3 regions of the Xanthomonas campestris pv. campestris str. ATCC 33913 genome follow, and region 2 is predicted to be linked to each of the others. Evidence: predicted binding sites of a transcription regulator. Region 2 holds the regulator's gene; each other region holds the start of a gene.

Region 1 (4,958 bases), 2.0 Mb from region 2:
GCATCACCGACAACCCGGTGTGCTCCACCAACGGCGGCATCTTCTGGGGCGGCAACCTGCAGCCGCTGGCCTGCACCCCGCTCAACATCCCGGCCAACCGCCTGCTGCTGGCCCCGCACGTGTACGGCCCGGACGTGTTCGTGCAGTCGTACTTCAACGACAGCAACTTCCCCAACAACATGCCCGCCATCTGGGAACGCCATTTCGGTCAGTTCGCCGGCACGCATGCGCTGTTGCTGGGCGAGTTCGGTGGCAAGTACGGCGAAGGCGACGCACGCGACAAGACCTGGCAGGACGCGCTGGTGAAGTACCTGCGCAGCAAGGGCATCAACCAGGGCTTCTACTGGTCGTGGAATCCCAACAGCGGCGACACCGGCGGCATCCTGCGCGATGACTGGACCAGCGTGCGCCAGGACAAGATGACCCTGCTGCGCACGCTGTGGGGCACCGCCGGCAATACCACGCCGACGCCGACTCCCACACCTACGCCCACACCGACACCGACGCCTACCCCCACGCCGACGCCCACCCCGGGCACCAGCACCTTCAGCACCAAGGTGATCGTGGACAACAGCTGGAACGGCGGCTATTGCAACCGCGTGCAGGTGACCAACACCGGCACCGCCAGCGGCACCTGGTCGATCGCGGTGCCGGTCACCGGTACGGTCAACAACGCCTGGAATGCGACCTGGTCGCAGAGCGGCAGCACGCTCAGAGCCAGCGGCGTGGACTTCAACCGCACCCTGGCAGCCGGCGCCACCGCCGAGTTCGGCTTCTGCGCCGCGAGCTGAGTGCACTGTGGCGGGTACGGCTCCCGTGTCCGCTACCTTTGCAACATGCAGTGGCATTGTGGAGGCGCTGCGTAGCAGGTTGATGATCACCTGCGGCGCCTAACCCACGACCTCGTAGGAGCGCCCTTGGGCGCGATGGGCATTCCCGATAAAGCCCATCGCGCCCAAGGGCGCTCCTACGTTTTTTTGGCGTTGGAACGTTGTCCAGCGTCTGCACGGTCATCTGGTTGACGAAGACGCCGCAAGATCGCAGCGACAGCCGTGATCGAGTAGCAACACCGCAGAACCACACAATCTTTCCGTAGGAGCGCCCTCGGGCGCGATGGGCATTGCCGATAAGGCCCATCGCGCCCAAGGGCGCTCCTACGAAGCTGCAACCTCGGAGCGCGTTCGAATCAGCATTCGCACATGTCGTGACGGCAACAGCGCCGCTCGATCGGATGCATCACGCAGTAATCCAATCACACGCAATGCCCCGTAGGAGCGCCCTCGGGCGCGATGAGGCATTGCCGATAACGCCCATCCCGCCCAAGGCCGCTCCTACCGGTTTCCGTGCGGCTGCAGACAAGCAGGCGCGGCCGCAGATAGCATTAAATCGCCGCGTGAAACAGCCGATATCCACGACAACGCTCCCGCGTCTTTGTGGACATCCTTCATGTATCTCGTCAGTTCGTTGCGCCGGCATGTTGCCAATCTCCCACTCACCCGCAAGTTCGTCCTGTTGTGCACGCTGCTCGCCGTTGGCGTGATCCTGCTGGCGGTTGCCGCAGCGCGTCTGCAATACCTGGATCTGGTCGAAGCACGCAAGCTCAGCGTCAAGACCGAAGTGGAAATGGGCCTGACGGTGATGCAGCACTACGCCGACAAGGTGAAGGCCGGCGAGCTGAGCAAGCAACAAGCCATGGAAGCGGCGCGTACCACGCTGGCGGATATGCGCACCAATGACGGCGTGGATTACTTCTTCATCGTCGACCCGCAGATGCGCATCCTGATGCATCCCAAGCGGCCGGTCGGCACGGACATGTCCGATTACAAGAGTGACGCCGGGCAGTACGTCTACCGCGATATCAAGACCGCCATCGACAGCGGCGATGGCTTCAGCTACTACGACGCGCCCAAGCCCGGCAAGAGAGAGCAGTTGCCCAAGATCAGCTATGCCAAGGTGTTTCCGGCCTGGAACTGGGTGCTGGTGATGGGCGTGTACGCCGAAGACATCCAGGTGCAGGCGTGGGGATTCACCCGCACGCTGACGCTGATCGGCGGCGCGCTGGTAGCCATGGTGATCGGCCTGTGCTGGTTGATTGCCTCGGCCATGGCTGCACCGCTGCGTGCTGCAACGCGCACCGCCGAGGCGATCGCTTCGGGCCGGTTCGACAACGACATCCGCGTCGAGTCGCGCGATGAAACCGGCCAGCTGATGCACAGCATGGCGCAGATGCAAACCCAGCTGCAGCGCTTCAATGGCGAGATGCAGACCATGATCCGCCTGCAGCAGGGGGAAAACATCGCGCACCGCATCCCGGAAGACTTCCCCGGCGATTACGGCAGCCTGGCGCATGGCGTGAACACAGTGGTCTTCGAGCACCTGGACGCCATCAACGAAGCGATGGATGTGATGAGCGACTATGGCCGCGGCGATCTGCGCCGCGACATGCGCCGCCTGCCCGGCCAGCGCGCAGCGCTGCATGAGGCGCTGGACACGGTGAAGACCAATCTGTCGGCGATCAATGGCGATATCGCGCGGCTTGCCGATGCCGCCGCGCGCGGCGATTTCTCCGCACGTGGCGACCAGGCGCGCTATCAGTTCGCCTTCGCGGAAATGGTGCAGGCGCTCAACCGTTTGATGCAGCAGGCCGACGCCGGCCTGGACGATGTCGGCCGCATCATGGCCGCGATCGCCGACGGCGATTTGTCGCAGCGGGTGGAATCGCATTACGAAGGTGCGTTCGGGCGCCTGGCCAATGCGGCCAACCGCACCGCGATCCAGCTCACTACTATCGTGCAAGGCATCCAGCAGTCGGCAGAGATGATCAACACTGCGGCCGGTGAGATCGCCAGCGGCAATTCCGACCTGTCCACGCGCACCGAGCATCAGGCTGCCAACCTCGAAGAAACCGCTGCCTCCATGGAGGAACTCACCTCCACCGTGCGCCAGAACGCCGACAACGCGCGCCAGGCCAATCAACTGGTCAAGGGCACCGGTGACGTAGCCGAAAGCGGCGGCCGCGTGGTGCAGGAAGTGGTCAGCACCATGCTGGCGATCACGCAATCGTCCGCACGCATTTCCGACATCATCGGGGTGATCGACGGCATCGCTTTCCAGACCAATATCCTTGCGTTGAACGCCGCGGTGGAAGCCGCACGTGCCGGCGAACAGGGCCGCGGGTTTGCGGTGGTGGCCAGCGAAGTACGTGCGTTGGCGCAGCGTTCGGCTGGCGCGGCAAAGGAAATCAAGCAGCTGATTTCCGACTCGGTGGAAAAGGTCGAGCAAGGCTCGGGCCTGGTGGAACAGGCCGGCAGCACGATGACCGAGGTGGTGAGTTCGGTGAAGCGGGTGACCGACATCATGGCCGAGATCACCGCCGCCAGTACCGAACAGAGCGCTGGCATCGAGCAGGTCAGCACCACGGTGATGCAACTGGATGAAATGACCCAGCAAAACGCAGCGCTGGTAGAAGAAGCCACCGCCGCAGCGCGCAGCCTGGAAGATCAGGCCGCCGAGCTGACGCGCGCGGTGTCGGTGTTCCGCTTGGTGCCGGCACAGGCCGAGCAGCGGCAGCGGCACGTACAGGCCGCCTGACGTTCTGTATTGGCAGGCACTGCGCACCGCGGATGTTGGTGTGCAGTGCACTAGCAGGCGCTTAGTGAGCTTCCGGGGCCGAGGCGATAGCAGACTTGTAATGAAGTGCCACGGTTTCTGCCGCGCTTGTGGTTGAGCATTGGTGTTTCACTTCTGGCGTTTGCAATGTCAGACCAAATTCGCCAGCTGCATCTGCTACCTGCGAAGCATTGACAATCCATACCGCGTGCGGAGGCAGTACCCTCAACGCGCTTGGCAACACTCTTCTGCCCTCTTCTCCAGGCGAGATGGACGCAGTTGTTCGGTTGCGTTGAAGTAACTGCTAACCGCCGCGCCTCGCATGCACTTACGTATTTGATTGCTGCTTTTTGCAATGCAGTCGTTCTATGTGCATTCGACTTTCCACTCGATTGATCTGGCGCCCGTACCCTCATCCGCCCTGCGGGCACCTTCTCCCGACGGGAGAAGGAAGTGGTTGATCGGCTTGCTTCTAAACAGCTGCTGGTGACTGGGTTTCGCCATGTAGTGACGCGGTTGATTGCTGCTTTGTAGTGCCGCGGCTCATGCGTGCAACGCATTGACCGGCTGTCAGCGCATCAATGATTTGATTGATCCAGCGCGGCATCTTCATCCGCTCTGCGGGTCCTTCTCCCGATGAGAGAAGAAGACACGGCATGCAGACATCGTCGGTACAACCGCGCCCAGAAACTCAGCGCGCCGCGTCACGCCCAGTGGGCGTCTCGCCATCGCCGCAGCGCGCACGCTTGGCGGCATACATTGCTTCATCGGCGGCGTGCATCAGGCTGGCAGTGTCGGCGGTGCTGCCGCGTTGCCAGGCCACGCCGATGCTGGGCTGGATCGGCAGCCATTGCTCGCCGAAGGTGGTGCCGGCAGCCACGGCGTTGCGGATACGCTCGGCCACGGCGGCGCATTCGCGCTCCGGGGCGTGCAGGTCGTCCAGCAGCACCACGAATTCGTCGCCAGCCAGGCGTGCCACCAGGTAGCGCGTGCCCACTGCCTGCTGCAGGCAGCGGCCGAAGGCCACCAGCACGGCGTCGCCGGCGCGATGGCCGTGCACGTCGTTGATCCGCTTGAAGCCATCCAGGTCCAGAAACATCACCGCCACCGCGGTGTGCTGCTGCTGTGCATGCGTCACCGCAGTGTGCAGTGCCTCCGACCAGGCGTGCCGATTGGGCAGGCCGGTGAGCGCGTCGCGGGTGGCGCGTTCGTGCATCAAGCGGTGCAGGGTCTTGTGCGCGGTGACATCCTGCGCCATCAGGAAAAACCCTTGCACCTGCGCCTGCGTGCCCTTGGTTGCCGGCACCAGGGTGATCTCCACATCGCGTGCGCTCGCACCGGCCTGCAGC
Region 2 (4,958 bases):
CAACCGGTAATCGAATGCCAAAACCCGGCGTCGGAAACCCGCCACTGGTCCGAACCTCCAATCGATTGCAGGGCGCTGGCCGTTTCCAGGCGCTCCAATCGCTCAACGTTCGACGTACAGCCCACCAGCGGCTCTGCCCGCAAGGCGTCGCCACCACATCGCCGCCCCGGAAAAACGTCAATCAATCCAGTGACTTGACCACTTCCGCCCAGGCCAAACCCCCAGCCCTGCCTCCGTCCCAATCCCCCAAATCCACGCGCCGGAACCCCGGCGCCGCGTTTTGGCACACCGCATGCATTAGCTCTGGCGAGACCGCAGACAGCCACACCGCTGCGGGGCGGGACGCAGCACTTGGACGAACGAACGGGACAGGCACCTCATGACGCTGGCAACACACCCACATTTCACCCGCACCCGTACGGCGTCCGTCGGGTCCTGTTCCTGGAGGCACTTCGCATGAAGATCAAACGCTTTGTTGCCCCGGACATGCGCACCGCATTCCGCATGGTGCGCGAAGAGCACGGCCCGGACGCGGTGATCCTGTCCAACCGCCGTACCGCCGAAGGCGTCGAGATCGTCGCCGCCAGCAACTACGACGAAGAACTGGTGCAGCGCGCCCTGGAAACCGCCCGCTCCGACGTGCCGGTCACCGCCGCGGCGCCGGCTCCGGTCCAGCAGGCGCCGGCCATCCAGCCTGCCCCGGTGCACGTGCCGCGTCGCGACACCGCCGAAGTCGGCATGACCCAGCGCCAGCGCGTGGCCAGTGCCGCCGAAGAAATGATCGCCGCCATGGCCCTGCGCCAGCCGGTCAGCGTGCCGCGCCCCGCCCCGGCGGCTGCACCGGTCCGCGCTGCCGCGCCGATGCCGGTCGCCGTGCAGAGCGCACCGGCTGCCGCCATGCGCCAGCAGCCCGAGCACGCCCTGTCGGAACTGCCCGAGCAGCTGTTCGCCGAATTCCTGACCACCCCGCCGGTGCCGCGTGCACCGCTGCAGGCCCCGGTCGTCGCCACCGCGCCGGTCCCGGCGATTCCGGCCGCTGTTGCCGCACCGGTCGCGATCGCACACCACCACGACGACGAACTGGTCGACGACGGCTTCGACCTGGACGACGCGCTGCCGCAGATCCTGCCGCCGGCCGCGCTGCCGCCGCTGGTCGTCGCCCCGGTGGCGCCGGTCGCCCTGGCCGCCGTGCAGGCCGCCGCCCCGGCGCCGCAGAACGACGAAGAACTCAAGCAGCTGCGCGGTGAGCTGGCGCTGATGCGCCAGATGATCGAGCGCGAAATGAACCGCCTCACCGACGAACGCCTGCGCGGCTCGCCGGTGCGTGCCCAGGCGCTGGAGCTGATGGACGACTACGGCTTCGACGCCGGCCTGATCCGCGATGTTGCCCTGCAGATCCCGGCCGACACCGAATTGCACCGCGGCCGTGGCCTGATGCTGGGCCTGCTGTCCAAGCGCCTGCCGGTGGCCCCGGTCGACCCGCTGGAACTGGGCGGCGTCATCGCCCTGGTCGGCCCGACCGGCGCCGGCAAGACCACCACCATCGCCAAGCTCGCCCAGCGCTTCGCCGCCCAGCACGCCCCGCGCGACGTGGCCCTGGTCACCACCGACACCCAGCGTGTCGGCGGCCGCGAACAGCTGCACAGCTACGGCCGCCAGCTCGGCATCGCCGTGCACGAGGCCGACAGCGCCGAAAGCCTGCTGGAGCTGCTCGAGCGCCTGCGCGACTACAAGCTGGTACTGATCGACACCGCCGGCATGGGCCAGCGCGACCGCGCCCTGGCCGCCCAGCTCAACTGGCTGCGCGCCGCCCGCCAGGTCACCTCGTTGCTGGTGCTGCCCGCCAACGCCCATTTTTCCGACCTCGACGAGGTCGTGCGCCGCTTCGCCCATGCCAAGCCCCAGGGCGTGGTGCTGACCAAACTCGACGAGACCGGACGCTTCGGCAGCGCCCTGTCGGTGGTCGTCGATCACCAGATGCCGATCACCTGGGTCACCGACGGACAACGCGTCCCCGATGACCTGCACCGTGCCAATGCCGCCAGTCTCGTTCTTCGCCTTGAAGATTTGCGGCGCGCTGCCGATAAGCCCTGTACTCCGGAGCACAACCATGCAGTCGCGTGAATACGCAAAGCTGACCAACGCCTTCCCCCTGTCGGCGACCCGTCCCGAGCCTTTGGGCCCGGTGCGCACCATTGCCGTGACCGGTGGCAAGGGTGGCGTGGGTAAAACCAACATCTCCGCCAACCTGGCGGTGGCCCTGGCCGACATGGGCAAGCGCACCCTGCTGCTCGACGCCGACCTGGGCCTGGCCAATCTGGACGTGGTGCTGGGCCTGTCGCCCAAGTACACCCTGGCCGACCTGATCGCCGGCCGCTGCACGCTGGACGAAGTGATCATCGAAGGCCCCGGCGGCGTGCTCGTGGTGCCGGCCGCCTCCGGTCGCCGCCACATGGCCGAACTGGCCCCGGCCCAGCACATCGGCCTGGTCAACGTGTTCTCCGAACTGGAGCGCGACCTGGACGTGATGGTCATCGACACCGCCGCCGGCATCACCGACAGCGTGCTGACCTTCTGCCAGGCCGCCCAGGACACCGTGGTGGTGGTCTGCGACGAGCCGGCCTCGATCACCGACGCCTACGCGCTGATCAAGGTGCTCTCGCGCGAACGCGGCGTGGACCGCCTGCAGATCATCGCCAACATGGTGCGCGACCCCAACGAAGGCCGCCTGCTGTACGACAAGCTCTCGCGGGTGTGCGAAAAGTTCCTCGGCGATGTCTCGCTGAACTACCTCGGCCACGTGCCGCAGGACGATTGGCTGCGCCTGTCGGTGCAGCGCCAGCAACCGGTCATCAAGGCCTACCCGGCCAGTCCCTCGGCACAGGCCATTGCCGAAATCGCACGCCGTACCTCGCGCTGGCAGGCCCCCACCGTGCCGCGCGGCAACGTCGAGTTCTTCGTCGAACGCATCATCCAACGGGGAGTGGCCGCATGAGTACCGCCACCGCAACGACCGCCACGGCCCAGTACCGTGCCGTGCAACGCAATAACGCCAACGATGTGGTCACCCAGCACGCCGACCTGGTGCGCCGGATCGCCCACCATCTGGCCGCGCGCCTGCCGGCGAGCGTGGAAGTGGACGATTTGATCCAGGCCGGCATGATCGGCCTGATCGAAGCCTCGCGCAGCTACGACTCCGACCAGGGCGCCTCGTTCGAAACCTATGCCTCGATCCGTATCCGCGGCTCGATGATCGACGAGATCCGTCGGGGCGACTGGGTGCCGCGCTCGGTGCACCGCCGGGCCCGCGACGCCGCCGCCGCCGTGCGCAAGATCGAACAGAACACCGGCCGCGCCGCCGCCGCCACCGAAGTGGCCGCCGCGATGGAGATGCCGCTGCCCGACTACCTGCGCCTGATGGAAGACGCCGCACGCGGCCAGGTGCTGAGCCTGGAATCGCGCATCGAAGACCACGGCGAACTGGACACCACCGCCAAGGGTGGCCCCAATCCGCAGCAGATGATGGAGCGCGGCGAGTTTGGTCGCGAGCTGGGCAAGGCCATTGGCCAGTTGCCCGAGCGCGAGCAGCTGGTGCTGTCGCTGTACTACGAACAGGAATTGAACCTGAAGGAAATCGGCGCCGTGCTCGGTGTCAGCGAGTCGCGCGTCTGCCAGATCCATGGCCAGGCCGTGGTGCGTTTGCGCGGCCGCCTCAAAGTCTTCGAGCTGGCAGATGCCGGTGTCGAAATTGACGATTAATTTTTTCGTGTTAGGAGCTTGATGTGAATAAGAACATGCGGATCCTGATCGTGGACGACTTCTCGACGATGCGCCGTATCGTCAAGAATCTGTTGGCGGATCTCGGCTTCACCAATACCGCAGAGGCCGAAGACGGCAACAGCGCACTGGCTGCGTTGCGCGCGGGCCCGTTCGATTTCGTGGTCACCGACTGGAACATGCCCGGCATGACCGGCATCGACCTGCTGCGCAACATCCGCGCCGACGCCAAGCTCAAGCACCTGCCGGTGATGATGGTGACCGCCGAGGCCAAACGCGAACAGATCATCGAAGCCGCCCAGTGCGGCGTGAACGGCTACATCATCAAGCCGTTTACCGCCCAGACCCTGGAAGAAAAGCTGGGCAAGGTGTTCGAACGTCTGGCGGCGACCGCCTGATGAACGCCACCGTGGACACCAATGCCGAACGCGCCGCGCTGATCGACCGCCTGCAGGGCGCGCTCGATGCGTTGGAAAGCGGTGACGAAGCCGCCTGGAAGCGCGAGGTCGACCACCTCGCCGCCTTGCGCACCCGTCCGATGATGCAGGGCCTGAGCCGGCTTGCACGCGAACTGGGCCAGGCCCTGGGCGAACTGCCCACCGTGCCCGAAGAAGCCGGCGAGCTGGACGACGCCTGCTCGCGGTTGGACCACGTGGTGGAAATGACCGAAAAGGCCAGCCATCGCACGCTGGATCTGGTCGAAGAATGCCGTTTGCTGGCGAACCAGCTGCGCGATGGTGGTCTCAACCAGGACCAGGGCGCGCTGATGGACAAGATGCGCCACAACCTGACCGAGCTGTCGCTGGCGCAGAGCTACCAGGACCTGAGCGGCCAGATCATTCGGCGCGTGGCCGGCATCGTGCGGCGCGTGCATGAAGGCTTTGGTGCCCTCGGCCTGCCGCCGAAAAGCACCGAGCCGAAGAAAGACGACGGCGGTCTTGCCGGTCCTGCAGTCAAGGGCCTGGACCGTCACGCGGTGTCGCAAGACGACGCCGACGACCTGCTGTCCGGATTGGGGTTGTAACCATGAGTGCTGTTCCAGACGATATTGCTGCCGATTTCATCGTCGAGGCCCAGGAAATCCTGGATCGCCTCGGCGAACAGCTGGTGTCGCTGGAACAGGCGCCAGACGAAGCCGACCAGCTCAACGCGGTGTTCCGCGGCTTCCACACGCTCAAGGG
Region 3 (4,958 bases), 2.0 Mb from region 2:
AAGCACGCCCGGTTCGGCCTTTTCGCTGGCGTAGACCTTGCTGCAGGCGGCGCGCACATCGCAGATCACGTCGGTGTCGCGGATCTCGAAACGGTAGCGGCCATCGGCGGTGAGGCGGACCTTGGGCGCCAGCGTGGCGGCCTTGAGCGGTTTGTCGCCGGTCTTGAGCAAGCTGTTGAGCGCGGTGGCCAGCCGGGCAGGCTTGAACAGTGGCGCGGTCTTGCCGGTGGCGGTGTCCAGCTGCAGCAGGCGGTCGCCCCTGGCGTCATGGTCCACATACACCACATGCGTGGGGTCCAGCCAGGTCACCTGCGTTGCGGCGTGGTCCACCAGCGGCTGCGCCAGATAGCTGACCAGGCGTTCGGCGCGCGCGTAGTCGGCGGCAGTCACGCTGGGCGCCTGCGCGCTGGCCAGTGCGGGCAGCAGGGCAACGGCCAGGGCGGTGAGCAGGTGGCGCATCGGCAACGGTGTGGGCATGTGGACCTCATCAAAAGGACGCGCGCCGAGCAGAGTGGCGCAACCCGGCAATGCTACGTGCGCGGGCGGGGCCTGTGACCCTGCCATACGTCGTGCTTTGCCACGGCGCGCAGCTACGGGCATGGTGCCAGAGGCGCCGCGTGCCCCGCAGCGGGTGCTGCTACTTGGCCATGCAGCGCTTCCAACGGTCGTTGACGCGTTGGGCAAACCAGGCGGTGGTGAGGGTGCGGGTGATCTTGGGGCTCTCCAGGGTGATGCCCGGCAGCACCGCGCGTGGCAGCGCCGCGCGGCCGTCGCGCTCGGCCAGCGCGAAGACCTGGCGATACAGTGTGCTGTCGCCGAAATCGGCGCGGTTGCCGTCTTCGAGCGCGGCGCGGATCTGGCGGTCATTCATGCCCAGCTGGCTGGCCAGCGCCCGTGCGGCGCGTTCGGTGCCGCCGGGTGCGTCCAGGCTGGCGCCCGGGGTGAGCAGGTCGCCATCCAGCGCCAGCGCGATGCCGCTGGCCTTGCTCAGCGCGGTCTGGAACGCGGCATTGCGGCTGGCGTACCAGCCGGCATTGAAGTCGGCAAAGCGGTACAGCAGCGCGTCGTAGCGGGCGGGGTAGCCCAGCAAATGCCGGGTGCCGAACCACAGCCCGCCGCGGCGGCTGAATACCTCATGCCGGATGGAGTCGTCAGGCGGGTAGGGGTAGCGGTCGGCATGCTGCTCGGCGAAGGCGATGCTCACCTGCATCGGCCCGCCGGTGCGCACCGGATTGAGCCCGCCAAACAAACGCCCACCCAGCGGCACGCTGCCGGCGAAGTCTTCGAAGATGCCGCTCAGCTCCTGCTCGGTGCGCGCAGCGGCAATGCGGGTGGCATAGCTGCGGCCATCGGGCGAGGTGATGCGCAGCGCGGCATCGACCATGAAGCCGGGCAGGTGGTGGGCGCTGGCGCGGCGGTCGATCTCCGCGCGCGAAATCTTGCCCAGGTTCGGCACCGGCGGATTGGCCTGATAGGTGGACTCCTGCTCGGTGACCGCCAGCACCGCGCAGATGTGTTCGGGCGTGGTGGCGATGTCCTGCGAGGCAAGCGCCACGTAGACGTCGCGGGCCCAGCCGGCGCGGTCGCTGACCGATGCCGGCAGGCGGCGCGCGATATCGGCCTGCACGGCCTGTGGCGAGCGTTGCGGCGTGCGGGGCGCCTGCGTCGCACAGGCCGACAACAGGGCGAGCACGCCAAGCGCCAACAGGCGCGGAATCGAACGGGTCACGGCGTCTCCGGGAAAGGCGGGTGGTACTGCCGGGTGGCAGTTTACGTGGCGCGGTGTTGGCGGATGGCAGATGGCGGCGGCAGGCGCATGCACGGCTTGCCGGTGGCATGGCGTGGTTCACCGGGACAGCGCGTTTGCTGCTGTCCATATGGCCTGTCACCGGGCGCCGATGGCCGCGGCGATGCGCTGCGCGCGGGGACATGTGCAGGACCGGCGCGCGCCACAGCTCGGGCGGCGCTTCGTAGCACGCATCGTAGAGCGCGCAGCGCTGCCACGTTCAGCGGGCGCCATTCAAGACCCTGGCCACCCGGCCGATAACGAGCTCGACCATCTGCGTGATCGCCTGGTCGGGCACGTCGCGCGACCACCATTGTGCTCAGTGTCGCTATCGCGCGCGACTGCAGCATTGTTTCCATCACCTGCGACGGAGGACTGCGCCATGCCACAGCAATCAGTACCTCCTCACCCAGGGCCACCTGCGAGCCACGGCCGCGATGCCATGGTGATCGCGATGCGTGTGCGATGAAACGTCAGCGCACGGCGTGGTGGTTTCCGCATCTGTGCACTGCACTGCTGTGGGTCAGTGGGGCGGCCTGGAGCCAGCCGCAACCCTGGGCCACGACCGAAGCCATGCTGCTCGACGACCCCACCGCCGCCCTGCAGGCCACCGACCGACAGCTGCGCCAGGCGCGCGCAAGCGGGCAGGCCGATGCCACGTTCTGGGCGGCCTTGGCGCAGGCGCGGGTGCTGATTTCGCTAGAAGACAGTGCACGCCGCAATCAGGCGCTGACGCAGGCACGCGACGTGCTGGGCCAGCTGCATGGCAGCGGCGCGCAGGCGCGGCTGTGGCTGCACACGGTGCAGGCACTGAGCGATGTGCGCGAAAACCCCAATCGCTCCATGGTGGCGCGGCTGGAAGAGTTGCGCCGGCAGGCGCGCGCGCTGGGCCGCCGTGACCTGCTGTGCGAAGTCGACGCGGTGGACATGTGGAGCATGCTGGCGTCGGGCAGCAGCGATGAGGCCTGGAATGCCGCGCAGGCCAGCTACCAATGTGCGGTGCGCGAAGGATCGCTGTCGCTCGAGCTGGATGCGCTGACACAACTCGGGTCACTGGCCAGCCGCGTGGGCGGGCGAACCGCCAAGGAAAATGAGGCGGAGGCCTATCTGCTGCGTGCATTGGCGCGCCTGGGCGACCTGCCGGCACGCTTCCAGCGCAGCCTGATCGAATACGAATACGGTGCCTCGCTGGCGCTGCAGCAGCCGGACGCGGCGCTGGTGCATTTCCGCCGCGCACTGGCCTTGAGTCGCGCGCTGGGCGATCAGGCCGGCGTGGCAGCGGCACTGACCAGTGCCAGCGAAGCCTTGATCGAGACCGGCGATGCCGCCGCGGCGCTGGTCACCGCCAACGAAGCGCTGCCGCTGATGCAGGCGCAGGGCAACATCGGCCGCGTCGCGGCCTGCCACGCGGTGTTGTTGAAGGCGATGACCGCGTTGACGGATGCGCGCCTGGGCGAGGAGATCGCCGCGGCCAGGCGCGCCGATGGCCCGCAGCTGGCATCAAGCCGCCGTGTGGACCTGGCCGATGCCATTGCCGCGGCGCTGGCCTCGATGGGCCAGCACGCGCAGGCCTATGCCGAACTGCAACGTGCCAACGCCTTGCGTGAGCGTAGCCAGGAGGGCCAGCGCGACACGGTGATGCTGCGGCTGCAGGCGCGCTACGAAGATGCACGCCGCAGTGCGGAAACCGCGGAATTGCGCCGCCGCAGCGAAACCGCGCAGTTGGCGCTGCAGGCGCGCGAAGCCGGCCAGCGCACCTTGTGGATCGCGCTGTGTGCGGCCTGCCTGTTGCTGATCGCCGCGCTGGTGGTGGTGGCGGTGGGCTGGCGCCATCGCCGCCAGCTCTCCACTCTGGCCATGCGCGACGAACTGACCGGCCTGCCCAACCGTCGCGCGATCCGTACCGAGGCGCAGCAGCAGATCGAGCATGCGCTGCGTACACGCACCTCCTGCATGCTGGCCTTGATCGACCTGGACCACTTCAAGCAGATCAACGACGTGCACGGCCATGCCACCGGCGACGCGGTGCTCAAGGCGCTGGCTGCCGCGTCCCGGCGCGCCCTGCGCGAGCGCGACCAGCTCGGCCGGTTGGGCGGCGAGGAATTTCTGCTGGTGTTGCCGGGCTGCACCGCTGACGAAATCGGCAACGTGTTCGCGCGTCTGCGCAGTGCGGTGGCGGCGATTGCCATCGCAGGCCTGCCGGCAGATGCGCCGGTGCGCTTCTGCCTGGGCGCGGTGCGCGTCACCCCGGCGACCGGGCTGGACGTGCTGCTGAGTCAGGCCGACCTGGCGCTGTACGCCGCCAAGACCGCCGGCCGCGACCAATGGGCCGTGTACGGCGCGTAGTGCAAGTGCGCGCCCTGGTGCAATGCGACAATGGCGCCGCAGTGCGGCACACTTTGCGCAGCGGCGCTGCCGCTCCTCCCGCCTGCTCAGCGATGCCATTCCGTGCGAACCGATAGCCGCCTTTCCCGCATGCTGCATGTGCTGTTGCACATGGCCAGAAGTGCGCAGCCGATGACCTCCGAACAGATCGCCCGCATGCTGTCGACCAATGCGGTGGTGGTGCGGCGGACCATGGCCGGCCTGCGCGAGGCCGGCTACGTGCAATCGTCCAAGGGCCACCACGGTGGCTGGCAGTTGGCGCGCGATCTTGCTCAAGTCACATTGCTGGATGTGCACCGCGCTGTCGGTGGCCCGCATCTGTTCGCAATCGGCACCGACCAGGACCACCCGCAATGCGGTGTGGAGCGTGTGGTCAATGCCGCCATCGCCGACGCGCTCACCGCCGCCGAAACCTTGCTGTTGGAGCGCCTGGGAACGGTGACCCTGGCGGACCTGGCCAGTGACTTCGATGCCTTGTGCAAGACCGCCACACCCGTGCAAGCCGCGGGAAAAGCCAAGCGCGTACGGCGCGATTGAGCGGTTCGGCAGCGCCGGTGGCCTGTGGTGGGTGCGCTCGGTTGCCGGGGTCCTCGCTTGCCAGCGATGGTTGACTGATCTGTCTGCTTGCATGCAGCCTGATGCTGCTTCAACGCAATGAGTAGTTCAATCGCTGCGCGTCGAATGAGGTGACGGGCGACGCATGCACTTGTGGTCTCTGTAAGCCTTGCTCATCGCAGTGCTACGCATTGCAGGCAATCACGCGTCAGGCTGCACGCTGTGCGTGGCG

The links. The regulator FliA, encoded in region 2, starts transcription of late flagellar genes. The targets are predictions, from matches to a motif close to TAAAGTTTNNCNNNCNNNGGCCGATAA.
Region 1: the regulator FliA is predicted to act here: its motif matches at 1,333-1,359, upstream of XCC_RS18235 (methyl-accepting chemotaxis protein).
Region 3: the regulator FliA is predicted to act here: its motif matches at 2,021-2,047, upstream of XCC_RS18370 (GGDEF domain-containing protein).

Annotation. Positions count from the first base shown of each region.
Region 1 covers NC_003902.1:4,195,697-4,200,654, forward strand. The annotation lists gene XCC_RS18230 (cellulase family glycosylhydrolase) at 1-791, shown strand, start outside; gene XCC_RS18235 (methyl-accepting chemotaxis protein) at 1,465-3,591, shown strand; partial or broken gene XCC_RS18240 (PAS domain S-box protein) at 4,301-4,958, opposite strand, start outside.
Region 2 covers NC_003902.1:2,228,778-2,233,735, reverse strand. The annotation lists gene flhF (flagellar biosynthesis protein FlhF) at 457-2,124, shown strand; gene XCC_RS09915 (MinD/ParA family protein) at 2,111-2,995, shown strand; gene XCC_RS09910 (RNA polymerase sigma factor FliA) at 2,992-3,759, shown strand; gene cheY (chemotaxis response regulator CheY) at 3,783-4,175, shown strand; gene XCC_RS09900 (protein phosphatase CheZ) at 4,175-4,801, shown strand; gene XCC_RS09895 (chemotaxis protein CheA) at 4,804-4,958, shown strand, end outside.
Region 3 covers NC_003902.1:4,229,566-4,234,523, reverse strand. The annotation lists gene XCC_RS18380 (S9 family peptidase) at 1-477, opposite strand, end outside; gene XCC_RS18375 (DUF1615 domain-containing protein) at 638-1,729, opposite strand; gene XCC_RS18370 (GGDEF domain-containing protein) at 2,252-4,132, shown strand; gene XCC_RS18365 (Rrf2 family transcriptional regulator) at 4,262-4,708, shown strand.